DNA from 2 places in the Brevundimonas sp. FV1ye29L genome. Region 2 is predicted to be linked to the other one. Evidence: riboswitches for the same ligand, from Rfam matches in the RefSeq annotation. Region 2 holds a riboswitch; the other holds the start of a gene.
The links. A riboswitch is a leader RNA that binds a small molecule or an ion and turns the genes downstream of it on or off. The one in region 2 is predicted to bind cobalamin.
Positions count from the first base shown of each region.

Region 1: linked by a shared signal. The riboswitch ahead of ACW17W_RS12980 (ABC transporter substrate-binding protein) and the one ahead of ACW17W_RS14850 (TonB-dependent receptor plug domain-containing protein) in region 2 are both predicted to bind cobalamin.

Region 1 is NZ_CM178730.1:2,641,119-2,656,516, forward strand. It holds gene ACW17W_RS12960 (OmpW/AlkL family protein) at 1-332, shown strand, start outside; gene ACW17W_RS12965 (enoyl-CoA hydratase-related protein) at 535-1,323, shown strand; gene ACW17W_RS12970 (M56 family metallopeptidase) at 1,412-3,220, opposite strand; gene ACW17W_RS12975 (BlaI/MecI/CopY family transcriptional regulator) at 3,220-3,606, opposite strand; cobalamin riboswitch at 3,768-3,967, shown strand; gene ACW17W_RS12980 (ABC transporter substrate-binding protein) at 4,041-4,928, shown strand; gene ACW17W_RS12985 (FecCD family ABC transporter permease) at 4,925-5,902, shown strand; gene ACW17W_RS12990 (ABC transporter ATP-binding protein) at 5,899-6,687, shown strand; gene ACW17W_RS12995 (TonB-dependent receptor) at 6,796-9,588, opposite strand; gene ACW17W_RS13000 (alpha-amylase family glycosyl hydrolase) at 9,880-11,715, shown strand; gene ACW17W_RS13005 (alpha-glucosidase) at 11,712-13,364, shown strand; gene ACW17W_RS13010 (LacI family DNA-binding transcriptional regulator) at 13,559-14,572, opposite strand; gene ACW17W_RS13015 (glycoside hydrolase family 97 protein) at 14,674-15,398, shown strand, end outside.
Region 2 is NZ_CM178730.1:3,015,036-3,030,433, forward strand. It holds gene ACW17W_RS14840 (glycine zipper domain-containing protein) at 1-259, opposite strand, end outside; gene ACW17W_RS14845 (aldo/keto reductase) at 460-1,398, shown strand; gene ACW17W_RS14850 (TonB-dependent receptor plug domain-containing protein) at 1,382-3,238, opposite strand; cobalamin riboswitch at 3,425-3,583, opposite strand; gene mutS (DNA mismatch repair protein MutS) at 3,694-6,402, shown strand; gene ACW17W_RS14860 (serine hydrolase domain-containing protein) at 6,519-7,949, opposite strand; gene ACW17W_RS14865 (HAAS signaling domain-containing protein) at 8,054-8,635, opposite strand; gene ACW17W_RS14870 (PadR family transcriptional regulator) at 8,632-8,976, opposite strand; gene ACW17W_RS14875 (serine hydrolase) at 8,984-10,723, opposite strand; gene ACW17W_RS14880 (CAP domain-containing protein) at 10,968-11,681, opposite strand; gene glnD ([protein-PII] uridylyltransferase) at 11,755-14,589, shown strand; gene murJ (murein biosynthesis integral membrane protein MurJ) at 14,697-15,398, shown strand, end outside.

The sequences.
Region 1 (15,398 bases), 370 kb from region 2:
TTCACGAGACCTGGGTCCTGCCGCCGGTGGTCACCGTCCAGTACCGTCCCCTGACCGGCGGCAAGTTCAGCCCCTATGTCGGCGCCGGCATCAACGCCATGATCTTCTACGGCGGCGACGACCGGAACGGCTTCAAGGTCGATCTGGACAATGGCATCGGCTACGCCGCCCAGGCGGGCGCGGACATCGGCCTGACCGGCCCCTGGAGCCTGAACGTCGACGTCAAGAAGGTGTGGTTCGACACCGACGCCTCGATCAACAACGGCGCCCTGAAGAGCGACGTCGACCTGGACCCCTGGGTCATCTCCATCGGCGTGGGTCGCAAGTTCTGATCCCGCTCCGCTGAAACGACGGGAGAAGACGGTTCAGGGTCGTGTCGAGCCGCCCCTGGGCCTCTCCGGTCGCCAGAGCCGCCACACTCCCACCCCGGCGGCTCGCCACCTTGGGGCGGTCCCGCGAAATCGCGGGGCCGCCCGCTTTGCGTTCGGCGACGGCCGGTCTATGCCCGTCCCGTCCCAGTCCCGGAGCGAGCCCATGGCCGACACCTATGCCAATCTGCTGATCGAGCGCCACGCCGACGGCTATGCGATCGTCACCCTGAACCGGCCCGAGGCCCTGAACGCGCTGAACTCGGCCCTGTTCGCCGACATCGCCGCCTTCCTCGACGCGGTCGAGCACGATGACACGGTGCGCTGCCTGATCCTGACCGGGTCGGGCGACAAGGCCTTCGCCGCCGGCGCCGATATCAAGGAGATGTCGGACCAGTCCTATGCCGACATGTACAAGGGCAACTTCTTCGCCCTCGGCCATGACCGGATCACCCGGTTCAGGAAGCCGATCATCGCCGCCGTCAACGGTTTCGCCCTGGGCGGCGGGTGCGAACTGGCCATGCTGTGCGACTTCATCGTGGCGTCGGACAGGGCGAAATTCGGCCAGCCCGAGATCAATCTGGGCGTCGCCCCCGGTATCGGCGGCTCACAGCGCCTGACCCGTCTGGTCGGCAAGTCCAGGGCCATGGACATGGTCCTGACCGCCCGGATGATGGACGCGGCCGAGGCCTTGACCTCGGGCCTCGCCAGCCGCGTCTTCCCGCACGAGACCCTGCTGGACGAGGTCCGCAAGATCGCCGCGAAGATCGCCAGCCAGAGCCCTCTGGCCGTCATGGCCAACAAGGAGATGGTCAACGCCGCCCTGGAGACCACCCTGACCCAGGGGGTCCAGTTCGAACGCCGCCTGTTCCACTCCCTGTTCGCCTTCGAGGATCAGAAGGAAGGGATGGCCGCCTTCGTCGAGAAGCGGAAGCCGGTGTTCACGGGGAAATAGGTCTGTAGCGTTCTACACTGTGGGGGGCGGGGGCAGACGGGGCGTCCGGCTGTCTCCCTCGGAGCCCGCATCCGTCTGGCGGAGGCTTTTATCGACCTTCGGGTTCAGCCCCGACGCGCCAAGCCTGTTCGGCGCTAAAGCCGGCAGCGCGCAGCCTCTGGACCTTTCTCCAGCCCGCCGAGTCGCTGATTGCTTCAGCTGAGCCTGGCTCCAGCACGATTTCGGTCCTCGCAGTGTCTTCTCCCAGGCTCATAGGGCGGGTCACGGGCCGGGAGACCGCGTGCACGACCCCATCGCTTGAGATCAAAATTGCCCGCAGCCGGGGCGTGCGGCCAATCATCAAGAAGTCCTCCGAGGTTCTGGTTCGCAAGCCTTGTGGCGCGATAGCCGGCAGGCCAATGACATGGTTCAGTTCCACCTCTCCCCCTTGGTCGCGCAGCAGGGTGACATGCAGTCGATCGCCGGGCCGGGGCGCGACACCATCATAGACTATGGCGAGATCCAGCACGCGGGTCGGAACCGGGGCCCGGGCCGGTTTGTCGCAAGGCACGGCCTTTGAACCTCTGGCGCCCTCCAGTCGGTAGTCGATGATCACCTGCCCCCCGGCGTCGCAGGCGGCTTTCACCGCCTCGAACGCCTCGCGCGGTGAGGCCACCGGGTCGAGCCGCTGCAAGGCCAGCACCTGCAGATCGGGCGAGTCCGATCCGTCACAGCGCTGAAGGTGGATGGTCAGTTCATCGGCCGGGGTAAGGCTGTAGCCGCAGGCGCCCGGCCATGCGGCTTTGAGCACCGGGTCAATGGCGGCGTTTATCATATCCCAGTGCTGCCCAGCGGCGGTCATGTCGCCGTCCATATTGATGATCAGCGGGTTGGACGCTTCTCTCTGGCCCGCCAAGGCGACGGAGCCCGCGAAGACCAGCCCGCCGGCCAGAGCACCGGCAGCTAGGGTCAGGCGGCGGGTGAGACGACCGGCGGCCGGCGCGGGGTTCAGTACGGCTCTCAAACGTTTCATGGCGGTGGTCCTCCCGGCGCCGGTGAAGGTCAGGGCGGGCAGGCCGCCAGAGGCTTGCGAAGCGGCGCGGCTCCGCAAGGCTTCGATCAGGGAACGGGCATAGGCCCGGCGGGCTTCCGGGGCGGCGCCGGTCAGGGCCAGGGCGTCGCAGGCCTCCTCGCGGGCGGCGGCGCGACGGGCGCGCAACACAGGCATCAGGGGATTGGCGGCCAGCAGGGCCAGCAGAATCTCTTCCAGCCAGAGGGCGTGATGGTCGCCGCGCTTCAGGTGCGCCAGCTCGTGAGCGATCATGGCGCGGGTCGCCGCCGGGTCCGCCGACGGGGCGACCAGCCCAGCGGGCAGGATCAGCCGCGCGCGGCCCAGACCGGCCAGCAGCGCCTCGGGGGCTGCCGTGCTGATCCCGACAAGCGGCGGGAGCATGGCGAGATCGCGGGCGGCGGCCTCGACCAACGCCGTCACGCCCGGTCCCGGCGTTTCCGTTCGAGCGAGAATCCGGACCAGTCGGCGGGCGCGCAGGGCCAGCGCCGCCAACCGTCCGAGGGTCAGCAACAACGCCACAGCCAGCAGGGCCCAGGCGATCCCGGTCGCGTCGAAGGCCAGACCGGCCGACGGCGCCGCAGCCACGAACTCGACCGGCGCCATGGCCAGCTCTGTCGTCGGAGCGGCGGGGGCGGTCGCGATCTCGCGCACCGGGGCGGGCGTCAGCAGCAGCAGGCCGACCGCCAGCGGCGGCAGGGCCGGCAGGATCAGGGCTGCGGCCCAGATCCGGTCCCTTACCCGGGGGTCGGCGGTCAATCGCTCTACCCCCCGTCCCCCCGCCCAGCCGAGGGCCGCCACGACCACGGACAGGCCCATCGACAGGGCCAGAAGCTCGGGGGCGCCCATTAGCGGCTCTCCCGATCGGCGTCGGGCGCCGCCAGCACCGCCTCAAGCTCGGCGATGTCGTCCGCATCCAGAATCTGGCTGCCCGAAAAGGCCGCCGCGGGAAGGGGGCCGTCGATATCCAGCAGGGCGCCCAGCCGCTTCATCAGCCCGCCGATCACCGCTGTCTTGGGCTGGGCCGTGGCATAGACCGCCATCCCGTGCACGTCGCGCCGGGTCAGCAGACCCTTGGCCCGCATCCGCTCCAGCACCGTCCGCGTCGTCGAGGAAGACCAGCCCAGGTCGCCCGCGATCCGGCTCTGAACCTCGCGCGCCGACAGATCGCCGTCGCGCCAGAAGCATTTCAGCAGGTCCAGTTCGGTCTCGCTGGGAGCAGTGGGTTCGGCCATGATGCAGGTCTCACGTTGGACGTCATGCAGACGCTACAATTGTAACTTACCAGCGTCAACCGTCGCGCCCAACTGCCGGTCGTCGACGAGGTTGCGGGCGGCCAAGCCGCCATTCCGCCCCGCCAACGCCCCCTGCATTGCCCCCGTCTGCATCCTCGACTAACGCTGGCAGTGCGACAGGTTCTCCGCCGCAGGCTATCGGCGTCGGGGATGAAAAGGGAACTCGGGTGGAAATGCCCGGACTGCCCCCGCAACTGTAGGCGGCGAGCCCGCGTCATCAGCCACTGGACCCCGGTCCGGGAAGGCGACGCTCCGGTGTTGACCCGTGAGTCAGGAGACCTGCCCGTCGCGGTCGTCCTTCGTCCGGCCGGGGTGCGTCGGAAGGAGCGGGTTCGCCCGACCGACGACGTCCGTCTGTCGCTCGAGGTCCGCCAATGCCGCCGCCGCTGCCTGAATCCGAACCCGCGCCTCCGCCCCGTCGCCGCGCGGTGCTGGCCGGCGCGGCGGCCATCGCCTTCAGCCCTGCAGTCGCCCTCGCCGCTGCCCGGCCGCGCCGCATCGTCTCCCTCAATCCCTGTCTCGACGTGATCCTGATCCGGGTCGCCGACCGGGACCAGATCGCGGCGTTGAGCCGCTATTCGCGCGATCGCTACGGCTCAACCATCGCCGATCAGGCCCGAACCCTGCCGTTCACGCGGGGGACGACCGAGGAGGTGCTGGCCCTGTCGCCTGACCTGGTCCTGGCCGACCGCTGGGGCGGCGACCGGGTCGCATCGGCCCTCGCGCGCGTCGGCATTCGCGCCGAACGCTTCGATGTGCCCGACAGCGTCGCCGCCAGCCTGGCCCAGATCCGTCGGATCGCCGGCCTTGTCGGCCGCCCGGAGCGGGGCGAGGCCCTGGTCCGCTCCATCCAGACGACCCTGGCCCAGACCGCAGCCCGTCCCGGCGACCGCCCCGTGTCCGCCCTCGTCTTCATGCCCGGCGGCTTCGCCTCGGGCCCCGGCACATTGATGGACGAGATGATGCGCCGCGCCGGACTGGTGAACGCCGCCGCCCGCTATGGGCTGAGCGGCTCCATGGCCGTGCCGCTGGAGCGGCTCATCGCCGATCCGCCCGAACTTCTGCTGACCGGCGCCCCCTTCCCCGGCTCGCCCGGCTGGGCCGAGCGGACCATGGAGCATCCGGCTCTCGCCCGGCTGTCGTCCCGCATGCGCCGCGCGGTCTTTCCCGAACGGCTGCTGTTCTGCGGCGGGCCGGTGTTGATGCAGAGCGCCCGCACCCTCGCCGCCGCCCGGCGCAGCGTACTGGAGGCCCGGACATGAGGTCCGCCCTCCTCTATCCGTTACTGGCCGGCGCCCTGATCCTGCTGTTCGGCCTCAGCCTGATAGCCGGACCCGTCTGGGTCCCGTTCAGCGCCTGGACCGCACCCGACCTCGATCCGCGCTGGGCCATCATCTTCGAGCTGCGCCTGCCCCGCGCCTGTCTGGCGGTTCTGGTCGGCGCCGCGCTGGGCCTCTCGGGAGCGGCGCTTCAGGGCTATACGCGCAATCCGCTGGCCGACCCCGGAGTGCTGGGCGTCTCCTCAACGGCGGCGCTGGGGGCCGTGATCGCCCTCTACTATGGCGCCACTGTCATCAGCCCGTGGATGCAGCCGGCCGCCGCCATGGTCGGGGCCCTGCTGGGCGTCGGCGTCCTGCTGGCCCTGTCAGGAAAAGGGTCAAGCCTCGTCGGCTTCATTCTGGCGGGCGCGGTGCTGAACATCATTGCCGGAGCCGGGGTGTCGCTGGCCCTCAGCCTGGCCCCCAATCCCTGGGCGTTGGCCGAGATCGTCAACTGGCTGATGGGATCGCTGGCCGATCGCAGTTTCGAGGAGGTCCGGCTGGCCCTGCCCTTCATCCTGCTTGGCTGCGGCCTGTTGCTGACGACAGGCCCGGCGCTGGACGCCCTGACGCTGGGCGAGGCCGGCGCGCGGTCGCTGGGGGTGTCGATGTCCCGGACGCGCGCGCTTCTGGCCAGCGGCGTCGGTCTGGCGGCCGGGGCGGCGGTGGCGGTGACCGGCGTCATCGGCTTTGTCGGACTGGTCACCCCACACCTGATCCGGCCCTTGGTCGGGGCCCGCCCCGGCGCCCTGCTGATCCCGAGCGCCATCGGCGGGGCGGTGGTGACCCTCGCGGCCGACATTGTCGTCCGGCTGGTCCCGGCGGCGGTCGAGATCCGGTTGGGTGTGGCCATGGCGGCTGTCGGCGCGCCCTTCTTCCTGATCGTCCTGCTGCGCGACCGGAGCCGCCTGTCATGACCGGGCGCAGTTCCGCCGGTCTCTCGGCGTCCGGCCTGGGCGTCACCCTGGACGGCCGCGCGATTCTCGACGGCGTGACCCTGTCGCTGTCGCCCGGGCAGATCACCGTCATCGTCGGCCCCAATGGCGCGGGCAAGTCCACCCTCGTCTCGTCCCTCGCCGGGCTGCTCAAGCCCACGTCCGGCCTTGCGGCCCTGGACGGCCAGCCTTTGGACAGTCTGCGTCCCCGCGAGCGCGCACGGCGCCTGGCCTTCCTGCCGCAGACGCCGGAGATCGCATGGCCGGTGACCGTGCGGACGCTCGTCAGCCTCGGCCGCACCCCGTTTACGGGCGCCATGGGCCTGACCGCCGCCGATGACGCCGCCGTCGACCGCGCCATGGCGACCACGGATGTCGTCGCCTTCGCCGATCGTCTCGTGCCCACCCTGTCCGGCGGCGAACGGGCGCGCGTCCTGATCGCCCGCGCCCTGGCGGGGGAGCCGGAATGGCTGATCGCCGACGAGCCCCTGACCGGTCTCGATCCCGCGCATCAGCTGGACGCGGCCGCCCTGTTCAGGACACTGGCCGACAGGGGAATGGGCGTCATCCTGACCCTTCACGACCTGACCCTGGCCCTGCGCCTTGGCGACCGTGTCCTTGTCCTGTCGCAGGGCGCCATTCTGGCCGACGCGGCGCCGGGTGAGGCCCTGACGCCCGACGTCCTGCGCCGGGCCTTCAGCATCGAGGCGTCCGTCGTGGCGACCCCGGCGGGGCCAATGGTCGACATCCTTGGCCGGACGGGCTGACCGACCCACACCGTCAAACAAGAAAAACGCCGCCTGTCGTGGGGACAGGCGGCGCAGTTTGGGACGGCGCGTCGGGGAGGACGGGACGCGCCGTCGTTCAGGAAGAGATCAGAACTTGTAGCTCACCCCGACCGCATAGGTGCGGCCATAGCGCTGGAAGTCGATCGTCCGGCGCTCGTCGCCATTTTCGAACGTCTTGAACGGCTCGTCGGTCAGGTTGTTGACCTGGGCGACCACCGACAGACCCTCGATCGGGCCGGAGCGGAACTCATAGCCGATCTGGGCGTCGACCACGGTTTCCGCCGCGACGGAACGCAGGGTGCGGCCGTTGCCGAAGCCGGCGACCTCGCCGAGATAGTCAGAGCGATAGCGGCCCGAGACGCGGGCCTGGAAGCCGGCGCGCTCAAAATAGAGGCTGCCGTTGACGACGGTCTCGGACAGGCCCGGCATGGCGGTCGGGGCCTGGGCGGGATCGGGCTGGACCTCGCTCTCGGTCTGGGAGGCGCTGAACTGCATGCCGAAGCCCTCCAGCGCCGGGTGGAAGATCTCGAACGGCGTCGACACCGAGAACTCCAGGCCGCGGATCCAGCCGCCGTCGCCATTGTCGGCGGCGTTCAGGAGGCCCTGACGCAGCACCGGCTCCGGGTTGGTCACAGAGACCACGCCGATCGGATAGCCGGTGAAGTCGAACAGCTGGTTGCGGCTGTAAACATAGCTTTCGAGATGTTTGTAGAAGCCGGCCAGGGAGACGTAGCCGCGACGATTGGCGAAATATTTCTCGATCGAGATGTCGGCCACGTCGGCGACGAAGGGCTTCAGCTCGGGGTTGCCGCCGCCGCCGCCCCAGGGCGAACGGTTGATGTCGGTCGAGGCCGCGAATGACGGATTGTAGTTGTAGTTCCGCGAGGCGCGCATGTCGTCCATGCGCGGGCGGGCCAGGGTCCGGGCCACGGCGAAGCGGGTGAACAGGTCGTCTCCCACTTCCAGAATGAAGTTGGCGCTGGGCAGAAGCTCGACATAGTCCGTGCCGCCCGACACCGCGATGGTTTCCGCGACGCCCGGGCCGGTCTGGCGGGCCGAGAAGCCGTCGGAGCTCTGGTCAGTATAGACATACTGCATGCCGACGTTGCCGGTCAGCGGCAGGCCGAACAGGCTATGGTCGATGTCGGCCTTGATATAGGCGGTCGAGACCTTTTCGGTGACCTCCCAGTTGCCCGCAAGCACATCCGCGTTCGGGTTGCGGACCAGGCTCAGGGCGCCGCTGTTGACCACACCCAGGGCGTCATAGCTGATGACCTGCGAAATCCCGAGATAGCCGAGGTCCGTCGGCGCCAGGAGGTACTGCGACGGGATGGTCAGGTCTCCGCCGCCCGGGACGCCCAGATAGAACTGGTCGTTGACAAAGGTCTTCTGGCGCTCGGTGTAGTTGAAGCCATAGGTGATGGCGCTGAACGGGCTCTGGTGCAGCTCGCGCCGGGCGGTCAGGCGAACCGCCTGGATCTCGTCGGTGATCGACGGGGTGTTCATATAGCCGACCTGACCGCCCGGAATGACGTCGCCGCCCCAGCCCTGCGGGCTGGTGATGCGGATCAGGTTCGGGTCGGCATAGTTCAGCAGGCTGGTGAATTCGGTCACGCCGTCGTCGGTCAGGCGGAAGCCCAGGGTGTCGAGGGCGCCGGCGACGTTGCGGCCGGTGCCGGCGTTGGTCTCCAGGATGATGTCCTGACGCTCGACCTTGGAGTAGTTGAGGTCCAGACCGAAGGTCCAGTCGTCATTGGCCACGAACTCGGCGTTCCAGCCGATCGAGGTGATCTCGCTGTCGCGCTTGTTCAGGTCGTTGCGGACCACGCCCTTGATGTTGTCCCAGGTGCCGGCGACGATCAGGCCGTTCTCGACCGTATAGCCGGGACGCAGCGACGGGCCGGGGCGGCAGACCGCCAGCGAGCCCGGGCAGGCGCCGGATGAACCGCCCCAGGCCAGCGGGAATTCGATGCCGCGCAGGGTCTGGGTGTTCTCGAACTTCGAATAGAAGACGTCCAGAGCGGTGTGGAAGCGGTCGTTCGGCCGCCATTCCAGCACGCCCATATAGCCGTCGCGCTCCAGCTCCGACGACATGACATAGGGCTTCACGCCGCCGGTCAGCAGATTGCCGTCCGAATAGTTCGGATAGCCCCAGGCGTTGAACCGCTCGGACTGGTAGGGCGAGGACATATGGGCATAGCCCAGGGCCACGCCGATCGTGCCGTCCGCGAACTGGTCGATATAGGACAGGGTGTAGCGATCGCCCTGATCCGTCGTGCCCGAGTTAAGGGCGCCGATGTCGTTGATCTCGTGGCGGTAGTTGGCGACGAGGGCGCGACGGCCATAGGTCAGGGGGCGAATGGTGCGCAGGTCAACCGTGCCGGCCAGACCCTGACCGATCAGAGCCGCGTCCGGGGTCTTGTAGACCACCACGCTGGACAGCAGTTCCGACGGATACTGGTCGAACTCGACGCCGCGGTTGTCGCCGGTCGTAACCTGTTCGCGGCCGTTCAGCAGGGCGGTGGTGTAGTCCGGACCCAGACCGCGGATCGACAGTTGTTGCGAACGCCCGTCCAGACGCTGGGTGGCCAGGCCGGGCAGACGGCCCAGCGACTCGGCGATCGAGACGTCCGGCAACTTGCCGATGTCCTCGGCCGAGATGACCTCGACGATGGAGGTGTTGCGGGCCTTGGCGTTGATCGAGGCCTCGATCGACTGACGGATGCCGGTGACGACGATCTCATCGACCTGGGTCGCTTCGGGATCGGTCTGGGCGGCGGGCGCTGTCTGGGCGGCGGCGGTCCCGGCGGTCAGGACGACCCCCAGACCGATGGCGGCGCCGGACAGCAGGCGTGCACGCGTGGTGAAACGGTTGATCATTCTCATCCTCCCTGGAGCCGACCGCGTTTCTGACGTTGCGATCTCTGCTTGCGCAAAAATATGCAAATCCTGATCAATCTTGCAAGTCTGTAATGTAAAATCACCTCCCCGGCCCGCCACAGCGGGATTTGCCGCCCGCCAAAAGCCTCACATTGCGGCGCAACATGGCCGCGAACTCCCGATTCCGGTGGGCGATCTCCCCGGTTGACAGTTGCGACAGGGACTGCAAAATCTTGCAAACACGCCGGGGGAACGATGCAGTCCCCCGCAGGAAACGTCACAGGACATCCCATGGGTCACCCGTCTCGACAGACAGGACAACGACGCCTCAAGGGCGTCGCAGCGCGGTGCGCGGCCGCAGCCTGCGCCGCCCTGCTCGCGCTCGCCGCCGGGCCGGTTGCTGCAGGTCAGGCCGAACCCGACTTCCGCGCCCGCCTGCCCCAGGATGAGGTGATCTATTTCCTGCTGCCTGACCGGTTCGACAACGGCGACATGACGAACGACACCGGCGGTATTCCCGGCGGAAGGCTGGACCACGGCTTCGACCCGACCCACGAGGGCTTCTATCATGGCGGCGACCTGGCCGGGCTGATCCGCCGTCTCGACTATATCCAGGGCCTGGGCGCGACCGCCGTCTGGCTGGCGCCGGTGTTCAAGAACAAGCCGGTCCAGGGCGAGCCGGGACGCGAGTTCTCGGGCGCCCACGGCTACTGGATCACCGATTTCACTGCCGTGGATCCGCATTTCGGCGACGAGGCGACCTTCGCCGCCTTCGTCGAGGCGGCCCATGCGCGCGGCATGAAGGTCTATATGGACATCATCGCCAACCACACGGCCGATGTGATCCGCTATCGGGAGTGCCCGAAGAACGACTGCGCCTACCGCAGCCGGGCCGACTACCCCTATGCGCGACGCGGCGGCCCGGACGCGACGCCGATCAACGAGGGGTTTGACGGGACGAACTTTGATCGCCTGACCGACCCGGCCTATGCCTACAGCCCCTGGGTCCCGGCGGACGAGGCGACGGTCAAGGTCCCGGCCTGGCTGAACGATCCGATCTACTATCACAACCGCGGCGACACGACCTTTGCCGGCGAGAGTTCGCTGGACGGCGATTTCGCCGGGCTGGACGACCTGTTCACCGAGCACCCCCGCGTGGTTCAGGGGATGATCGACATCTATGGCGGCTGGATCGACCGCTATGGCGTCGACGGTTTCCGCATCGACACCGCCCGGCATGTGAACCCCGCCTTCTGGCAGGCCTTTGTCCCCGCCATGCTGGAGCGGGCCAGGGCGAAGGGGATCCCCAACTTCCACATCTTCGGCGAGGTCTATGACCACGACCCGGCCATGCTGGCCCGCTTCACCCGGGTCGATCGCTATCCGGCCGTGCTCGACTTCGCCTTCCAGACCACGGCGACCGACGTCGCCAACGGGGTGAAGGGGACCGACGCCCTGGCGAAGCTGTTCATGGCCGACGCCGTCTATGAGGGCGGCGAGGCCGGGGCGATGCAGCTGCCGACCTTCCTGGGCAACCACGACATGGGCCGGATCGGCGGCTTTATCGCCAGGGCCCATCCGGACGCGTCCGACGAGGAACTTCTGGCCCGCGCGACCCTGGCCCACGCCCTGATGATGTTCTCGCGCGGGGCGCCCACGATCTACTATGGCGACGAACAGGGCTTCGCCGGCATCGGCGGCTATGGCGCGGCCCGCGCCGACCTGTTCGGCGGTCAGGTGGCCGACTACGCCCGCCACCGCGTCATCGGCGGGCGTCGGGCGCCGTTCGATACGACCGCCCCCCTCTATGAGCGGATCGCCGGGATGGCGAAGCTGCGTGAGGCGATCCCCGCCCTGCGCCGGGGCCTGCAGACCGTGCGTTTCGCCGGCGACAAGCCGGGCCTGTTCGCGGTTTCCCGCAAGATCCAGGGCGAGGCCGGCGAGACCCTGATTCTCTACAACTCGTCCACCGCTCCGGTGACGGCCAATGTCGAGGTCGATGCGGCTTCCCTGGGATGGTCCGCCGCCCGCGGCGCCTGCCCGGCCGCCGCCTCGGCGCCCGGCTCCATCCGGGTTACCGTCCCGGCCCTCGACTATATGATCTGCACCTCGGAAGGCCCGCGTTGAACGTCCAGACCCTGACCTCTCCGATTGTCGAGACCCACGACGACGCCGCCATCGAATGGTGGCGCGGCGCGGTCCTGTACCAGGTCTATCCGCGCAGCTTCGCCGACTCCAACGACGACGGCGTCGGCGATCTGGCGGGCATCACGGCCCATCTGGACCATATCGCCTCGCTGGGCGTGGACGGGGTCTGGCTGTCGCCCTTCTTCACCTCGCCGATGAAGGACTTCGGCTACGACGTTTCGGACTATTGCGGCGTCGATCCGATCTTCGGGACCATGGCTGATTTCGACGCCCTGATCGCCCGCGCCCACGCCCTGGGTCTCAAGGTCATCCTCGACCAGGTCTATGCCCACACCTCCGACGAGCATGACTGGTTCCGCGAGAGCCGGTCCAGCCTGACCAATGCCCGGGCCGACTGGTACGTCTGGGCTGACGCCCGGGCCGACGGATCGCCGCCGTCCAACTGGCAGTCCGTGTTCGGCGGCCCGGCCTGGACCTGGGATGCCCGACGCCGCCAGTACTACATGCACAACTTCCTGAAGGAGCAGCCCCAGCTCAACGTCAGGAACCCGGCCGTCCAGGACGCCCTGCTGGACGCCATGAAGTTCTGGCTGGACCGGGGGGTCGACGGCTTCCGCCTCGACGCGCTGAATTTCTCGATGCACGACCCGAGGCTGACGGACAATCCGCCGTTGATCGGCAATGGCAAGCGCACCCGCCCCTTCGACTTCCAGGACAAGATCCACAACCAGTCCCAGCCCGAGATTCCGGCCTTCCTGACCCGGCTGCGCAAGCTGGCCGACCGGGTCGGCGCCGAGACCGGACGGGCGCGTTTCCTGGTGGCCGAGGTCGGGGGCGACCGGGCCAATGAGGAGATGAAGCTGTACACACACGGCCATGACCGGCTGCATTCGGCCTATGGCTTCCTGTATCTGTACGCCGACCGGCTGACGACCGAGCTGGTCGACGGCGGCCCCGCCATGTGGCCGGGCGTGGATGGCGAGGGCTGGCCCAGCTGGACCTTCTCCAACCACGACGCGCCGCGCGCCGTTTCGCGCTGGGCCGAGGGCCGTGACGAAAAGGCCATGGCGGCGATGTGCATGCTGCTGCTGATGTGCCTGCGCGGCAATGTCTTCATCTGGCAGGGCGAGGAGCTGGGCCTGCCCCAGGCGGACGTTCCCTATGACCGGCTGGTCGATCCCGAGGCCATCGCCAACTGGCCCGAGACCCTGGGTCGCGACGGCGCCCGCACCCCGATTCCGTGGCGGCGCGACGCGGTCCAGGCCGGTTTCTCCACCGTCGAGCCCTGGCTGCCCGTCGATCCCCGTCACTTCCCGATGGCTGTGGACGCCCAGGAGGCTGATCCGGGCTCCATGCTGCATCTCACCCGCCTTCTGGTGGCCCTGCGTCGCCGCTATGCGACCCTCCGCACCGGGACCATGGACATGCTGTCCGCGCCGGCCGGCCTGCTGGTCTTCCAGCGCGGCGACGGTGACGATTCGCTGCTGTGCGTCTTCAACCTCGGCCACGACCCGGTGGACTGGACCGCGCCCGAGGGCTGGTCGGTGGTGGAGGCGGTCAATGTGGCGGCCGACACGACGGGGGCCCTTCCCCCGCTGGCGGGGCTGCTGCTGGCGAAGAGCGGGTGAGACGCGCGTCGCCCCATTCACCTCTCCATCGCCGCCGGGCGATGGGGAGGACGGGCGCCGTCAGGCGCCAGGAGGGGGCGACTCCGCCGTCAAGGATCGGATCGCGCGCAGAGCCCCCGGCGCCGCGTCGCCCCCTCCTGACCGCCACGCGGTCTGTCCTCCCCATTCGCCTGCGCGAAGGGAGAGGTGAAATCTCACCCCCCGCAGGTCTCGCGTACGATCAGGTCGGTGGGCACGCGCTCGGACCGGGCGGCGCGGTCGCCGGGGCTGTCCAGCAGCTTGGACACCATCAGCCGGCCGGCCTTCATCGTATCCTGGGCGATGGTCGACAGGGCCGGACGCGAATAGCGGCTGAAGGGCACATTGTCGAAACCGATCACCGATACCTGGCCCGGCACCTCGATCCCCGCATGCAGCAGGGCGCGGACGGCGCCGAGGGCGATCAGGTCAGAGGCGGCGACGATGCCGTCAAAATCCAGTCCGCGCCGGATCATGGAATCGACCGAGGCCTCGGCGGACTCGACCTCGAAATGGGCGGGGACGATCAGCTCGGGATCGACGCCCAGCCCGGCCGCCTCCAGGGCCTCGGCATAGCCGCGCTGGCGCTGCATGGCCTCGGGCGGATCGAGGTCGCCCAGATAGACGATCCGCTTGCGGCCCAGCCGCGCCAGATGGGCCGCCGCACGGCGACCGCCGTGGATATTGTCGGACCCGACCGAACAATAGGCCTGGTCGGGCAGTTCGGCGCCCCAGACCACAAACCGGCCGTCGGTCTCGGCCATGCGGTTGAAGGCGGCGTGGAGGCTGGACTGGCCGAGGAAGATCACCCCGTCCGCCCGGCTGGTCGTCATGGCCGCCGACAGGTCGTCCAGATTGGTCGGCGACACATGGCTCATGATCAGGTCGCAGCCGCGCTCGCGCGCCGCCTCGCCCACGCCGGCCAGCAGTTCGAGGAAGAAGGGGTCGCTCAGCCGTCCCTCCCGCCCCTGCGGCCGGGGGGTGACGAGGGCGATCGTGCCCTGGGCGCCGATCGGTCCGGCGGGCATATACCGGCGGAACGGATAGTCGTGCTCGCGCGCCAGCTTCCAGATCGCCTGTTTGGTGCGGTCGTTGACGGCCGGACTGTCGTTCAGCGCCCGCGAGGCGGTCGAGATCGACACGCCCGCCATCCGGGCCAGGTCCTCCAGTCGCGTGGTCTTGCGGCTCACCGTATTTGCGCCCTCCCCGGCGATGCAAAATTTTCTGCAAAACTTTCATGCCGTGCTCCGGTGGAGCTTGGCAAGTCCCTGATGTCTGGAGTCACCCGATGATGCAGCGCCGATCCTTCCTCAGCCTGACCGCAGCCGCCGCGGGGGTCTCGGCCCTCTCCGCCCTGCCGGTCCGGGCCCAGACGACGCCGGCTGTCGCCCGCGCCTCGTCCCCGGGCGGCGTCCTGACGGTGGAAGCCAGCACCGACAACGACGGGCGACCGTTGTATTCGGTGACACGGCAGGGCCGGGCCGTGGTCGAGGCCTCACGGCTGGGCTTCCTCCTGACCGACGCCCCCGCGCTGGAGCGCGGCCTGCGCATCACCGGCGCCGAGCCGGTGACCTTCGACGAAACCTGGGAGCAACCCTGGGGCGAGCGCCGCTTCATCCGCAACCACTATACCGGGCTGCGGGTCAGCTATGCCGAGACCGGCGGCCTGATGCGCCGCATGGACGTGGTCTTCCGGCTGTATGACGACGGCCTTGGCTTCCGCTACGAATTCCCCGAGCAGCCGGGCCTGACCACCGTCCGCGTCGGCGCCGAGCTGACCGAGTTCAACCTCTCCGAAAACGGCGAGGCCCTGTGGTGCCCGGCCTGGGAATGGAACCGCGAGGAATACCTCTACAGCCGCACCCCGATCGACGCCGTCGGCAGCGCCCAGACGCCGATGACGGTCAAGGGCCGCTCGGGCCTGCATGTCTCGATCCATGAGGCGGCCTGTATCGACTATGCCGGCATGAACCTGCGCCGCTCGGAAGGCACGAAGTTCCGCGCCCAGCTGACCCC
Region 2 (15,398 bases):
GACGCTCGGATGCGTCATCATAGTAGCCACGGCCGCGCTCACGCGCCTGACCGTAATACTCCCGGGCCCGCTCGCGGAGTTCCTCGGATTTTTCGCGCAGGGCGCTTTCGGCCTCAACGGCCTTGGCGCGGACGCGGGCTTCGGCCTCGGCCGCCTTTTCCTTCAGGCGCGCGGTTTCCTCGCGAGCGCCCACCTTAAGATCTTCCTTCAGGGTCTTGAGGTCGTTCTTGATGTCTTCGCGCGCTTTGGTCGTCGCCATGGTTGCGTACTCCTGAGTGGTCAGCTTGACCGTAAATAGGCCTCTGTGGCTGTCAACGCCACATGGCGCCGCCGGTTCCGCAAAGTCTTCGGCATTGCAACATCGCCGCACCCCGGATTTCAGCGCACACCGGTCGCCAAGTAAGGTTCTGTAAGCTTCCGGGTCAGCCTCCCTTAAGCTTTCCCGTGCAGGATAGTGGCGTGTTCCCGCCGCCCCCTCTTACCGTCTCCGGAAAGCTCGCCATTGCCGTGGTGACCTCGCCCGAGCGCGTCCAGGGATCGGTCCTCGCCGCCCCTTCCGGCGCCCGCGAGGAGTCGCTTCGGGCTCTGCTCCAGACCGCCGCCGATGCGAGTGCGGTCCTGGTGGCGACGCGGCCTGATGGCGATGTCGAACGTCTGCTGGGTCAGGCCTGGCCCTTTCCGAGCCCCTTCGCCGTGACGGTGCGCACCATCCCCCTGTCAGAAGGGGTGGACCGCGTCGAGGCGCGCGCACGCCGCTCGCTGGAACGAATGGGACTGCCGCGCGGCGAAGCCCTGCTGGTATCCAGCGCCGCCGACCTTGCGGGCGCCGAGGGCAGGGCCCTCTGGGACCGGATGCGGGCATTGAAGGACCGGGGGCTGTTCCGCAAGATCGGGTTCTGCGTGACGATGGAGGACGGGCCGCTGCTGCTCGCGCGTCGTTTCCAGCCGGACGTCATCCAGATGCCCTGCAACCTGCTGGACCAGCGACCGGTGACGGAAGGCGTTCTGTCCGACCTGGCCGGACTGGGCGTCCAGATTCACATCGGTTCGCCGTTCGCCGGCGGCCTGTTGTTCATGAGCGGCGACAGCCTGCCGTCGCACCTGTCCGAATACGCCGGAGATCTGTCGCGCACGCGACGTCGCCTGGCCGAGGCGCGGGTGGACCCGATGCAGGCGGCGCTCGCCTTCGCCCTGGGGCTGCCGCCGGCGACGGCCGTGGTCGCCAGCGTCGCCTCGGCCGCCGAACTGCGGGCCATGCTGGCGGCGGCCAACGCCCCCCGGCCCGTTCTGGACTGGGAGGCGCTGGCCCTGCCGCAACCTGCGGCCCTGTCACGGGCGATGCACGGATCAGGCGCATCGGCGCACGACGACGTCTACCGGATCAGTAGCGCAGCCTGATTCCGATATAGCCAGAGCGGCCGGGCTCACCGTAGCCAAGCACCTGCTGATACCGCTCGTCCGCCAGGTTCTCGATCCGGGCGGTCAGGGCCACCTCGTCCGTCAGCCGGAAGGCGCCGTTCAGATTGGCCGTGACAAAGCCCTCGCGCATCCGCGAGGCAGCCGAGTTGCTGTCCGGCTGATCGCCTTCCGCCCGGATCGTCAGGGCCCCCGACAGGCGGTCTCCGCTCCAGCCCAGGGTCGCCGACCCGGAATGCTCCGACACCCGCGCCAGCGGCCGGTCGTTGCTCTCGTCCCGGGCGTCGGTCCAGGCGTAGGCGAGGGTCAGGTCGAAACCGCCACCCAGACGCGCCCGCGCTTCCAGCTCCACCCCGTCCGTGCCGGTCTCGGCGATGTTGACGTAATAGCTGTCGAAGGTCGTCGAGACAGACACATAGGTGATCTGTTCCCCGACATTCAGGCGATAGAGGGTCGCCCGGCCCGTCAGCCGGCCATCGGTCGAGGCCCAGCCGATCGCCGCCTCGACGCTGTCGGCCGTCTCGGGCCGCAGCACCGGAAAGGGGGTCGACGAATAGCAGAAGTCGCACACCGCCTGGCTGATCGACGGCGCCTTGAAACCCGTGCCGTAAGCGCCCGACAGGATGAAGCCGCGCCCCAGCTCATAAGCCGCCGAGATACGTCCGGTCGTCTCGGCCCCGAAATCGTCCGTGTCGTCCCAACGCAGGGCGCCGGACAGGTGCAGACGCTCCGTGGCGTCCCAGTTGGCGACGCCGAACACCGAGGTCGCGCCCAGCGCCTCCGACAGGCCTGACGACAGGCTGCCGGCGGTATCCTCACGCTCGACGCCGAAGGCATAGGCCAGGCGATCGGACAGGGCCGCCCCGTCTGCCTGCCAGCGCCAGACCTGACGATCGGCTTCGAACTGCGACGGATAGTCGGATACGGTCTCCCGGCGGATATCCGAGGCCGAGACACTGATCTGGTGGTTCAGCGACAGGACGTTGAAGCGCGCCCGGGCGAAGCCGGACCACTGGTTGCTTTCGGTCGTGTCGGGGGTGTCGGCCAGGGCCCAGGTCGGGGCCGGGAAGCCGTCGATGTCGGCCTCGCTCCTCGACCAGCGCGCGGCGCCGTCCAGGGTCAGGCCGCCGGTGAAGGCGTAGCGGCCCCTGGCGCCCAGGGTGGTGTTCTGGAAACCGTCGGCCTCGGCAGCCCCATCGGCCTCGTCTGCGGCCGATATCCCGTCCGTGTTGAAACGCGAGACCCAGGCGCCGAAGGCGTAGGTTTCATGGGCGGTCCCGACCGCCAGACGGCCGCGCAGGGTGCTGAAACTGCCCGCCTCGGCCTCGGCCCGCAGGCCGTCGACCTCGCGGGTGGTGAAGGCGATCACCCCGCCGATGGCGTCCGACCCCCACAGCGACGACTGCGGCCCCGACAGGACCTCGATCCGCTCGATATCGCCCAGTTCGAAGCCGGAGAAGTCAAAGGCGCCGTTGATCTCGGCCGGATCGTTGACCGGCACGCCGTCGACCAGGACCAGGGTCTTGCCCGGCGTGGCGCCCCGTATCCGGACCTGGGCGACCCCTCCGAAAGCCCCTGTACGCACCACCGACAGGCCGGGCACATCGGCCAGGATGTCGGCGGCGAAGACGGCGCCGCGCTGTTCGAGGGTCGCCGCGTCGATGACGCGGGCGCCGGGGGTTTCCGCGACGATGGCGGGCAGGCGGGCGGCGGTGACGATGACGTCGTCAACCTCGACCGGGTCCTCAGCCTGTCGGGCGTGGGCCGCAGAGGCGGTGAACACGGCCAGACAGGCCGTGGACGTGCAGAGATAACGCTTCATGGAGCGTGTTCCTTGTCGGTCCGGGCGACAGCGCGCGCCGGGACGTGAAAGCGACCAATCCGCCCTGACGGGGGTCAGGACGGCGCAGAGATCGGGTCGCTTCGACGGAACATCCCTGCGGTCAGCAGGGGGCAGGCCCCACGCCTCTGTCTGGTCCCGGACAGCGGACGAGCGACGGGGGCGGCCAGGTCTCCTGGCTTGCGGTTCGCGAAGGCCGGGACCTTCATCAGCCCGCCGCCCTCGCCTTCCCGCTTTCGCAGTGGCGCCGGGATCGCTCCCGGACCGGACGACGGACCTCGCCGTCTACAGTTGCGGGCACAGCCGCGGCGTCTGACCGCGTTCCCTTAACCGCCTGATCGCCGATTTCGCAGATGCGAAGCGGGACGGCAAGGCCCGGCGGCCGACCGGACGAATCGCTTGAGCCGCCCGGCCCGATCCGTCACCTTGCGCGCTTCATGAACGCCCCCGTCGTCCATCCCCCGGCCCTTGAAGGCGTGACCCCCCTCGCGGGAGGCGTGACCCCCGTCATGGGCCAGTATCTGGCGGCCAAGGCGGCGCAGCCGGATGCCGTCGTCTTCTTCCGCATGGGCGACTTCTACGAACTCTTCTTCAAGGATGCGGAGGTCGCCTCGGCCGCCCTGGGCATCGCCCTGACCAAACGGGGCAAGCACCAGGGCGAGGACATCCCCATGGCCGGGGTGCCGGTCCATGCCCTCGACGGCTATCTGGCGCGGCTGATCCGGCTGGGCCACCGGGTGGCGATCTGCGAACAGATCGAGACTCCCGCCGAGGCGAAGAAACGCGGCTCCAAATCCATCGTGGCGCGCGACATCGTGCGGGTGGTGACGCCCGGCACCCTGACCGAGGACACCCTGCTGGACGCGCGCGGGGCCAACCGGCTGGCGGCGGTGGCGGTCCGGCGCGGGCGGGCGGCGGTGGCGGTGGTCGAGCTGTCGGCCGGAGCGGTGGACAGCGTCGCCTGCGACCTGCGCGACCTCGGCGCGGCCCTGGCGGCGTTCCGGCCGTCGGAGGTGCTGGTCACCGACAAACTCTATTCCGACGCGGAGGTGCGCCCCGCGCTCGACGGCTCGGGCGGACTGGTCCAGGCCCTGGCCTCGGCGGTGGCGGAGCCCGGCGCGGCGCGGACCCGGGTCGAGCGGCTGTACGGCGTGGCCTCGCTGGATGGTTTCGGCGCCTTCGAGGAGGCCGAGGTCTCCGCGCTCGGCCTGATCGCCGCCTATCTGGAAACCACCCAGGCCGGACGCATTCCGGCCCTGTCGCCGCCGCGCCGGTCAGGCGAGAGCGGCTTCCTCGCCATCGACCCGGCGACCCGCGCCAGCCTGGAGATCGACCGCAGCCAGAGGGGCGAGCGCGAGGGCAGTCTGCTGCACGCCCTCGACCGCACCGTCACCTCGGGCGGGGCCCGGGCCCTGGCCGAGCGGGTGTCGCGGCCCCTGCGCGATCCGGCGGCGATCAACGCCGGGCTCGACGCCGTCGAATGGCTGCTGGAACGGCGCGATCTGAGGCGGGATCTGCGGGACGCCCTGCGCACCTCGGCCGATGTGGCCCGGGCCGTGTCGCGGCTGGCCCTGGGCCGGGGCGGGCCGCGCGATCTGGCGGCGATCCGGTCGGGCCTGACCACGGCCGAGGTTATCGGCGGGTTGTTCCTGTCGGCCGGACATCCGGTCGGCGATCCGCTGAACCCGCCGCCGGCGCGGCTGACCGCCTGTCTGGATCGGCTGGAGACGGGCGCCGGGGTGGGACGTCTGCTGGCCGATCTGATCGCCGGTCTGGTCGACGAGCCGCCGCATCTGGCCCGCGACGGCGGTCTTGTCCGCCCCGGCTTCCGCCCCGAACTGGACGAGGCCCTGCGGCTGCGCGACGACAGCCGCCGCGTCGTGGCCGAGCTGGAGGCCCGGGCCGTGGCCGACAGCGGCGTGCCGTTCAAGGTGCGCCACAACGCCGTGCTCGGCTATTTCCTCGAGACTACGGCCAAACACGCCGAGCCTCTGCTGCGGGCCGGGCCGGAAACGCCCTTCATCCATCGTCAGACCCTGGCCAGTCAGGTCCGGTTCACCACCGTCGAACTGTCCGAGCTGGACGCCAAGATCAGCCAGGCGGGCCACCGCGCCCTGGCCATGGAGGGCGAGACCTTCGAGGGCTGGCGCGCCGAGGTCCAGCGGCTGGCCGGCCCGTTGCAGGGTCTGGCCGAGGCCCTGGCCGAACTGGACGCTGCGGCGGCCCTGGCCGAATGGGCCGAACAGGTCGGGGCGGTGCGGCCTGTGGTCGATGACAGCCGCGTCTTCGAGGTGCGCGCCGGGCGCCATCCGGTGGTCGAGGCGGCGGTCAAGGCGGCGGGCGATCCCTTCACCCCCAACGACTGCCGGCTGGACGGCGCGGGTTCGGACTGCGCCCGCCTGTCGATCGTCACCGGACCGAACATGGCGGGTAAGTCCACCTTCCTGCGCCAGAACGCGCTTCTGGTGGTGCTGGCCCAGGCCGGTTGTTTCGTGCCCGCCGCCGCCATGCGGCTGGGCGTCGTCGACCGGCTGTTCAGCCGCGTGGGAGCCGGGGACGATCTGGCGCGCGGCCGCTCCACCTTCATGATGGAGATGGTCGAGACCGCCGCCATCCTGACCCAGGCCACCGACCGCAGCTTTGTGGTGCTGGACGAGATCGGCCGCGGCACGGCCACCTATGACGGCCTGGCCATCGCCTGGGCCGTGGCCGAGGCCCTGCACGAGACCAACCGGGCCCGCACCCTGTTCGCCACCCACTATCACGAGCTGGCGCGGCTGGAGGAGCGGCTGGCCCACGTCTGCAACCTGTCGATGAAGGCGCGGGAGTGGAACGGCGATCTGGTCTTCCTGCATGAGGCGACCCCCGGCGCGGCCGACCGCTCCTATGGCGTGCAGGTGGCGCGTCTGGCCGGGGTGCCCGGCGCTGTGGTGGCCCGCGCCGCCTCGGTGCTGGAGCGGCTGGAGGCCGAAAAGTCCGCTCACGGACGACTCGACGACCTGCCCCTGTTCGCCGTGGCCGACCCGCCCGCCGCGCCGGCCGGACCCTCGCCCCTCGATCGGGCCGTCGCGGACATAGACCCGGATGCGCTCAGCCCGCGCGAGGCGCTGGAAGCCCTCTACCGGCTCAAGGCGCTGAAGGCCTGAGGCCGGTCCCGGGTTTCACCCCGTCGTGAAAGCGGACGGCGGGAACGTCGGCTATGGGTGGGAAGCGGACAAGGCTTCCGGCCGTCACCCGCCGGCAGGCTCGGGCTATGGCGTCGCTATGAGGCTGCCGTCGGACGACGGGGTGATACCTTGCCGCTGTAGAACACGCCAAGCCTGAACACCGCCCACAGTATGCCCGTCACGGCCGTCGCAGCCAGCAGCAGGGCAAGGTCGGGGCTGTAGAGGGCGAGGGTGCCGATCGAGACGCCGAACAGCTGCGGGATGAGCCATACCGAGACCCAGGCCAGGGCGAGGGTCATCAGCAGGGGAAACCACAGGCTGAAGGCGCCGAACACGCCGGACTTGGCGCGCAGGCCGGTTCGGCGAAACCATGCCAGACCGGCACCGGTCACGAACAGAACGGGCAGGAGGGCAAAGGTCAGGAACAGGGACTTTCGACCCCCGCTGCCCCCGCCGTCGTCGGCCTCGCGGCCGAGGGCTCTCGCACTGACGCCGCTGAAGAGTGCCGCGTTTTCGCCGAATCCCATGCCGCTGTTCGCATTGACGAGGATGATGACGCCGCGCTTCTGTGCCGGCGACAGGACCGCCAGGGTCTCGACCCCGGGCGTGAGGCCGGAATGATAGGCACCGCCGTTTTCGGCGTCGATGGACCATCCAAGGCCATAAAAGGGAGACGCGGGGCTGGCCGGGCGCAGCATGACGGCTTTGCCCTCGGCGCTGATGACGTCGTCCTGCCCGTTCATCATGGTCGACAGATAGAGCGCCATGTCCGACGCCGAGGAGACGACGCCTCCGGCCGATGCGTTGGCGCGATTCGTGCGGCTGTCCCGGATCGGGCGTTTGGACCCGAACCAGGGCAGATGTCCGACCGCCAGGGAGTCATGACGCGCCCCGTCGGAGACGAAGCTGTCGTCCATGCCGATCGGTTCCAGAATCCGGGCTTCGACGTAGCGGGCATAATCCTGTCCGCTCACCGCTTCGATGACGGCCCCCAGTATCTGGTAGTTCGCGTTTGAATATTGCCAGCGCGCATCGGGGGCGTGCGCCGGAGTCCATCGGGCGATGCGCGCGACCTGACGCTGGAGCTCATCGCCTGTCGGGGTCCTGTCAAAGTCGATGTCGTTGCCCTGCCGCGTTGAGAAGCCGCTGGTGTGGCTGAGCAATTGCCGGATCGTGATGGCCCTGGACGGGCGGCCCCGAAAGACAGCGAGATATTGTGAGACCGGTGCGTCCAGATCGACGGTCCCGGCCTCGACCAGCTGCATCACCGCCATGGCGGTAAAGCTCTTTGAGACAGAGCCGATCAGGAACGGCGTATCGGGCGTCACAGGCCTGTCGCTGCCGATCAGGATCTCGCCCCGCGCGCCCGATGCAATCTCGCCGTCCTCAACCACGGCCCAGGCGATGCCCGGCGCGCCCGACAGCGGCAGTTCTGTCGCGATGAAAGCGTCTATCGGGTCGGTGGCAATGCGCGCCTGTGCTGCGGTTGCCAGACCGATTGCGAGTAAGGCCCAAATGAACCGCATGCGTCATCCCCCCCCCGGTGCGTATTCTGTCTGTACCACAGCAACACCTGACGGTCCGGGAGGGGGCAGGTCAGGTCCGAGGCTGCTTCCGGATGACCTGCGTTTCAGACCTTCGGTCGCGGCAGGGCGAACCTGAGCATCAATCGAAGCAGGCGGTTGAGGGCGAGCCAGCCGCCAACCACCAGACCGGTGCCGATCGGAACGATCCACCACCCCAGAATCTCGCGCGAGTTTGGCATCGTCTGGAACGACAGTGACCAGCCTCCGGTGTTATGGAACCAGAGCCCGGACGCCGGGACGAACAGCTTGCCCACCGTTGCGATGGCGACGATCGTCAGGGCCAGATAGCCGAAGGCGAACACCAGGCCGAGGGCCGTCATCCCCAGTCCTCCGCCCAGGGTAGAGACCAACCCCACGGCGGTCAGGCCTGGCCTCAGGCCGTGGCTGGCGCGTTCCAGCAGAGCTTCGCTGAGATAGGCCTGTCCCACGACCCGGGCGGAGCCCAGTTTGCGGATGGCGCTGGCCGCGCGTTGCGCATCATCGCCCGCCTCCGCAGCGGCACTGTCGGTCAGATGGGCCCGGATTTCCTGGAGGATTTCCCGGCGTTGGTTCTCGCCCAGCGGCGTCAGGACGCGATCCAGCTGCCCGAGATACGCGTTCAGGTCAGTTGGTGTGGCATCGTTCATCGGGCACTCTCCGTCAGCAGCCGGCGAATGGACTCGTCCTGTTTCACCCATCGGTGCGACATCTCCTTCAGAACCGTCTGGCCGTCGGCGGTCAGGCGATAGTATTTTCGCGGTTGCGCCGTGTCGTCGGTCGACCACCGGTGGGTGATCAGGCCGTCACGGGCCAGCCGGGTCAGGATGGGATAGACTGTGCCCTCGATAATGGCGGATCCCAGGGCGTCCCGCGTGGCGCGCACCAGTTCATAGCCGTAGCGTTCCCCCGCTTGCAGGAGGGTCAGCAGGACCAGTTCCAGCAGACCCTTGCGGACCTGGGACTCCCAGTTGCCAAGATCGAAGGGCATGCGGCGACTACCGGGCAGGTTGGCGGACGGCGTGCTGGCCCGACGCAAAGTCCAGCCCGCCCTCGCCATCGACTGTGGCGGCCACGTCCGGACCGGCGTGGGCGAAGCCATCGATCCAGAGGCCGCCGTCGGCGGTCATCCAGGCCCGCACGCGTGTCGCCGGCATAACGGTCTCCTGTCCCATGGGCTGCAGTCCGTTGATACGGCCCCCGGCGTCGTAAACAATGCCAATGTCCATGGAGCCCCGCTCAAAGTCGATGCGAACCTCCGCGAAGTCGGTGGTGACAGAATAGGCGTGGAGGCTTCGGTAGGCACCGAACTGCCCGACGAATTGGCTCCAGGTCTCATCCAGGACCCCCGCTGGCACGTTGGCGAGCATGTCCGGACTGAAGTACGGGGCGACACCGGCCTGCCCATTCGTCGCCCACGCGGTCATGGCTGCCTCGGCCCGGACGGCTTCTGGCCCCTCGGCCTCGACCAGTTTGGGCAGTTGCAGGGCCGACCACCCTCCGTCGGTTTCCAGCCAGAGCTGTCCCTGTGCATCGGTCCCGAGCGAGAAGGTGCGGCCTTCAGGCAGGCGGTAGGTACCGGCGAGGGGCCGAGTGTCCGTGAGGGCCGCGAGGGCGGGAACCGTCGCCGGCTCCCGGCCCGCGTCCACGGAAGAAACCACCTGGCGCACATAGGCTTCGCTGTCGGAGAGGTTGTCCAGATCGAGGGTGCGGTTGAGCGTCCCGAAGGTCGCGCGATGATCCGAGGGAGTCAGGACCAGATAGCTGACTGAGCCGGGCATGGCCCCGTCGTGGGCGGCCTGGCGCACACCGTCGACCTCCCTGACCAGCCAGCCGAGGGCGAAGGATTCCCCCGGCTTGCGGGTTGCGGCCACCGGGGTCCACATCCGTTCGAGCGTCTCCGGCCTGAGGATGCGGCCGGACATCAGCGCTTCACTCCACTTCAACAGGCCGTCTGGCGTCGCCCGGATGCCCCCGGCGCTGAACATCTGGGTGGGATCGATGACGGGGGCGGGAGTGAAGCTGTCGTCTTGCCGTTCGAAGGCCGTGGCATCGGGGTGTCCCGGCAGGTCGCGGCAGAGGCAAAACTCATCCGACACCCCTGCCGGGGCCAGCACCAGATCGTCCAGCGCGACCGGAAAGGCTTTGCCGGCTACGACCTCGATGATGCGGCCCAGCAGAATGTAGCCTGAGTTCGAATAGCTGTAGCGGGCGCCGGGTTCGAACAGCAGGGGTGCCGCGGAAAACTGGTCGATCAGGGCTCCGGTGCCGGTCGTCAGGGACAGGGCATCGAAGTCGGGCGGCCCGTCGCCCAGCCCCTGATCGTCCTTGAGTAGGCTGGGGACGCCACCGGTGTGGCTGAGAAGCTGGGCGACGGTGACCCGGGCGAAGGGCCGGTCCGCGTACTCCGGAAGGTAGGCCTGGACGGGGGTCGCCAGATCGATACGTCCGGCCTCGACCAGTCGCATGACCGCCGTTGCGGTCAGTACCTTCGTCACCGAAGCCAGCGGGTATGCGACTTGTGTGCCATTGGCGATGTCGCCATCGGCCGAGGCCAAGCCGCGGGCGTTCACCATACGGACAGCTCCGTAGTCGGCCGCGGCCACAACGCCCGAGAAGCGACCGACCCGCGCGTCATCGGCGAGACCGGGGACCGGGTCTGCCGAAGCCTGCCCCGCTGTGGCGGCGATCATCAGACTGGCGGAAACAAGGAGGGGAATGGTTTGGCGGCGAGACATTCGAAGGTCCTCTCTATAGCCCGATACACGGCAATACATAGTAGTGTGTATGGAGGAGCCGCTCGTGATGTCGAGTTAACTCGCGGAAAGGTTCAGTGGGGGCTGTCAGTCGGCCATGGGATGATCCCGGCGAGGATTGTCTCTATCCAGCCCGCATAATCGAGATGTCCGCCTAGGGTCGAATGCCGTCATCGGCTGACGGCCCCGGTCAAGGCGTCGCGGCCCTCGACCGGCTCCCGGTCCCTCAGTTCCGCGCCACCGGCTCGTAGCCGTAGTCGATGACGCACATATAGTAGAACAGGGCGTGGGGGCCGCAGCCGACGCCGGCGCGGACATAGCCGGTGCGGAACAGATTCACCCGGTGGCCCCGGTCGCGGATGTTGTCGTCGACCAGCAGCTGGATGATGACCTCGCGCGCCGTGTCGTAGCCATAGGAGATGTTCTCTCCGCCATAGGGGTCGCCGCCGCGTCGGACGGCGCGCGTGGAGAAGTCCCAGCCGTCCGAGCCGTAGTGGCCGATGAAGCCGGTCGGCCCCTGATCGGCGACGTGATCGAGGGCGGTCAGGTCCAGCAGCCGGTCGGGACGTAACGGCGGCAAGGGCTTCTGGCGGCGCAGGAACTGGATGGCCTCATCCACGGCGGCCACGCCCTCGCGGGTCTGGATATTGATGCGGCCCGGCCGGATGACGATGTCGCCCTGGAACTGGCGGCGATAGTCCTCCAGCACGGCGATATAGCTGTGGGGGTCGGCGCGCATCCGGTTCATCTCGTCCAGAACCTCGCGCGACAGCTGCCCGTCTCCCCCGATGGGCCCCGGGCCGGTCATGACGCGCGGCACCCCGTTGGCGGTGGGCATGGCGGGACGATAGGGGGTCTCGCGCGCGACGGCGCCGCCGGCCAGCGTCAGCGACGCGACGACAGCGATCCAGGCGCAGATTTTGATGCGTCCAGGCTTCACCCGGCCCCACTCCCCCTCAGGTGCCCGGGCAGACTGCCAAATGCCGACGCCCCGCGCCAGTCGGCTCGCCCGCATGGCGAACGCCGTTTCGCCCGGTGTGGCCAGGCGGACCGCAGACCGGAATGCAAAGGTCGTCGAGGGGCCACGCAAGACCGGCGACGGATCGTCGCGATCCGGCTATGGTCCGGGGCCGATGACGTCCGCCCCCCTCTTCGATGCGACAGACACGCCTCGCCTCTCGCCGCTCGACGAGGCGCTGGACGCCCTCGTGGCGGCCCGGGATGTCCGCGCCGGGGTCGCCGGCCTGCTGAAAGCTCATTTCGACGCCACCCGCGAGAAGATCGCCGCGAAACTGGCCGGCGGTCTGGGCGGGGTCGAGGTGGCGCGGCTGTATTCGGCGGCGGCTGACGAGATGCTGATCGCCCTGTGGCGTTTCACCACCACGACCCTGTATCCCTCGCACAATCCGACCGAGGCCGAGAAACTGGCCCTGATCGCCGTCGGCGGCTACGGCCGGGGCGTTCTGGCGCCGTTTTCCGATCTGGACCTGCTGTTTCTGCGGCCGTGGAAGACCACCGCCCGGACCGAGACCGTGGCCGAGTTCGTCCTGTATGTGCTGTGGGATCTGGGACTGAAGGTCGGGTCGTCGGCCCGTTCGGTCGAGGAATGCCTCGCCCTGGCCCGCAGCGACATGATGGTGCGCACGACCCTGCTGGAAGCGCGTCTGCTGGCCGGCGACGCCCCGATGGCCGAGGACTTCCTCTGGCGGTTCCGCGGCATGGTGACCAATGCCGATCCCCGTCCCTTCATCACCGCCAAGCTGGAGGAGCGCGAGGCCCGACACCAGAAGGCCGGCGCCAGCCGCTACCGGGTCGAGCCCAATATCAAGGACGGCAAGGGCGGCCTGCGCGACCTGAACACCCTGTTCTGGATCGCCCGATCGCTGGCGCCGGACAGTCCCCTGGGGGCCCGGGTGCTGGACGACATCCTGACCGCCCGGGAGCGGCGCAGCTTTGAGGTCGCCTTCGACTTCCTGTGGCGCGTCCGGGCGCATCTGCATCTGACGGCCGGCCGGGCCGAGGAAAAGCTGACCTTCGACCTGCAGCCGGAGGTCGCACGGCGGATGGGCTGGCGCGGCCGCGGCGACGAGCCGGCGGTTGAACGGTTCATGCGACGCTATTTCCTCGTCGCCCGCGACGTCGGCGCCCTGACCCGGGCGGTCAGCACGACGCTGGAGGCGCGCCAGCAGAAGAAGCCCCAGGGCCTGTCGCGCCTGTTCCGCCCCAACCGCCGCCGTGACCTGGGCGACGACGCCTTCATCGAGGATGGCGGACGGCTGTCGGTGACCGGACCGGAGGTGTTCGAGGAAGACCCGGTGCGGCTCTTGACCCTGTTCGTCGTCGCAGACCGGCACGATCTGGACCTGCACCCGGACGCGTTTTCGGCAGTGATGCGGTCACTGGGGCTGGTGACCACGAAGTTCCGCCGTGATCCCCGCGCCGCGGCGGCCTTCCTCAATGTCCTGGCCCACGGCCAGAGGCCCTATCGCGTCCTGACCATCATGAACGAGACCGGGCTGCTGGGCCGTTTCCTGCCCGAATGGGGGCGGATCGTCGGCCAGACCCAGTTCAACATGTACCACGCCTATACGGTCGACGAGCACAGTCTGGTCGCCATCGGCATCATCAACGACATCGCCCGCGGCAAGCTGGAGGAGGACCATCCTCTGGCCACCGAGGTGATCCATCTGATCGCCGATCCCGACGCCCTGATGCTGGCCATGCTGCTGCATGACGTGGGCAAGGGGGGCGAGCGCGGCCAGCTGGAGGACGGGGCCATCGCCGCGCGTCGGGCCTGCGAACGGCTGGGCGTCGACCCGCGACGGATCGAACTGGTGGTCTGGCTGGTGCGAAACCATCTGGCCCTGTCGGACTATGCCCAGAAGCGCGACGTCTCCGACCCCGGCACGGTGCGCGACTTCGCCGAATTGGTCGGCGATCCCGAGCGGCTGAGGGCCCTGCTGGTCCTGACCGTGGCCGATATCCGCGCCGTGGGGCCGGGGGTGTGGAACAGCTGGAAGGGTCAGTTGATGCGCAGCCTGTATGCCCGCGTCGAGGGGGTGTTCCGGGGCGAGGACATGCAGGCGGTGGATCCGCTGGCCGACCATGCCGAACTGGTGGCCCGGGCCCAGACCAGCGGCGCGGCGGCGGAGGCCCGGACCATCTCCGGCGAGGGCGAGGCGGTGACGGCCATCGCCCTGGCGGCGCCCGACCGACCGATGCTGTTCGCCGACCTCGCCGCGGCTCTGGCCGTGGCCGGGGCCGACGTCACCGGGGCGCGGGTCGCCACGACCGCCGACGGCATGGCGCTGGACGTCTTCCAGGTCCAGGACGGCGCGGGCCAGCCCTACGGCCGGGCCGAGCCCCGGCGGTTGACCGCCCTGATCGAGGCGCTGGAACGGGCGGCGCGCGGCGACGGCCGGCGGGTCGCGCCCGAGCCCGTCGCCGCCAATGCCCGCCGCGCCGTCTTCGACGTGCGGCCCGTGGTCATGATCGACTCCGCCGCCAGCGCCGACGCCGTGATCATCGAGGTCTCGGGCGCCGACCGGCCGGGGCTGCTGGCCGAACTGGCCCTGACGCTGTCGGATCACGGCCTGTCGATCCGCTCGGCCCATGTCGCGAACTTCGGCGAGCGGGCCGTGGACAGTTTCTACGTCACCGACGACCGCGGCCGCAAAGACCTGTCCGACATCCTGATCGACGAGGTTCACGCCGCGCTTGAGGTCGTGCTGAACCGGACGCCGGCCCCCGCCCCGTCGGGTCGCCGCCTGACCGCCGCCCGCGCCAGCGCCCGCGACGTCTCCGAACTGGGCCGTGCCGCGCGGAAGGCCCGGCCCGCCGGCCGATAAATCCGCTTCGTCGCCCGGGGTTTTGATTCTAGAGCGAGGACCCATGCCGGCGACCGACGCCCTGTCGCCGTCGTCCGGAACGAGATCGACCCGATGAGCTCCCTGTCATGAGTCTGGCGCGCAACACCTTGGTCCAGTCGGGTCTGACGCTGGGAAGCCGTGTTCTGGGGTTTGCGCGCGACCTGGCCCTGTCCGCCAACTTCGGTCAGGGCGCCCTGATGGACGTCTGGGCCACGGCCCTGATGCTGCCCAATCTGTTCCGCCGTCTGTTCGCCGAGGGCGCCTTCGCCCAGGCCTTCGTGCCCATCTATGGCGCCGCCCGGGCCCGCGAGGGGGAAGAGGCCGCCGCCGTTACGGCGTCCGAGGCCGTCAGCTTCATCTTCGCCGTTGTCGCCGCCTTCTGCATCCTGATGCAGGTCGCCATGCCGTGGATCATGCCCTGGCTGCTGTCGGCCTGGCGTCAGGATGCAGAGGTGATGCGCGTCGCCGTGATCGCGACCCAGCTGGCCATGCCCTACCTGGCCTGTATGACCATCGCCTCCCTGTTGTCAGGGGTGCTGAACACCGGCGGCCGGTTCGCCCTGTCGGCGGCGGTCCCGGTGTTCCTGAACCTGTGCACCCTCGCGCCCCTGATCGGCGGGAGGTTCCTGGACGCCGGGCCGGCGACCATCCTGCTGGCGACCAGCGCGGCGGTGACCGTCTCGGGCGTGGTTCAGGCGGGTCTGTTGTGGTGGGGGGTGCAGCGCCTGGGCGTCCGCATCCGGCTGGGCCTGCCGCGCCTCACGCCTGCGGTGAAACACACCCTCGCC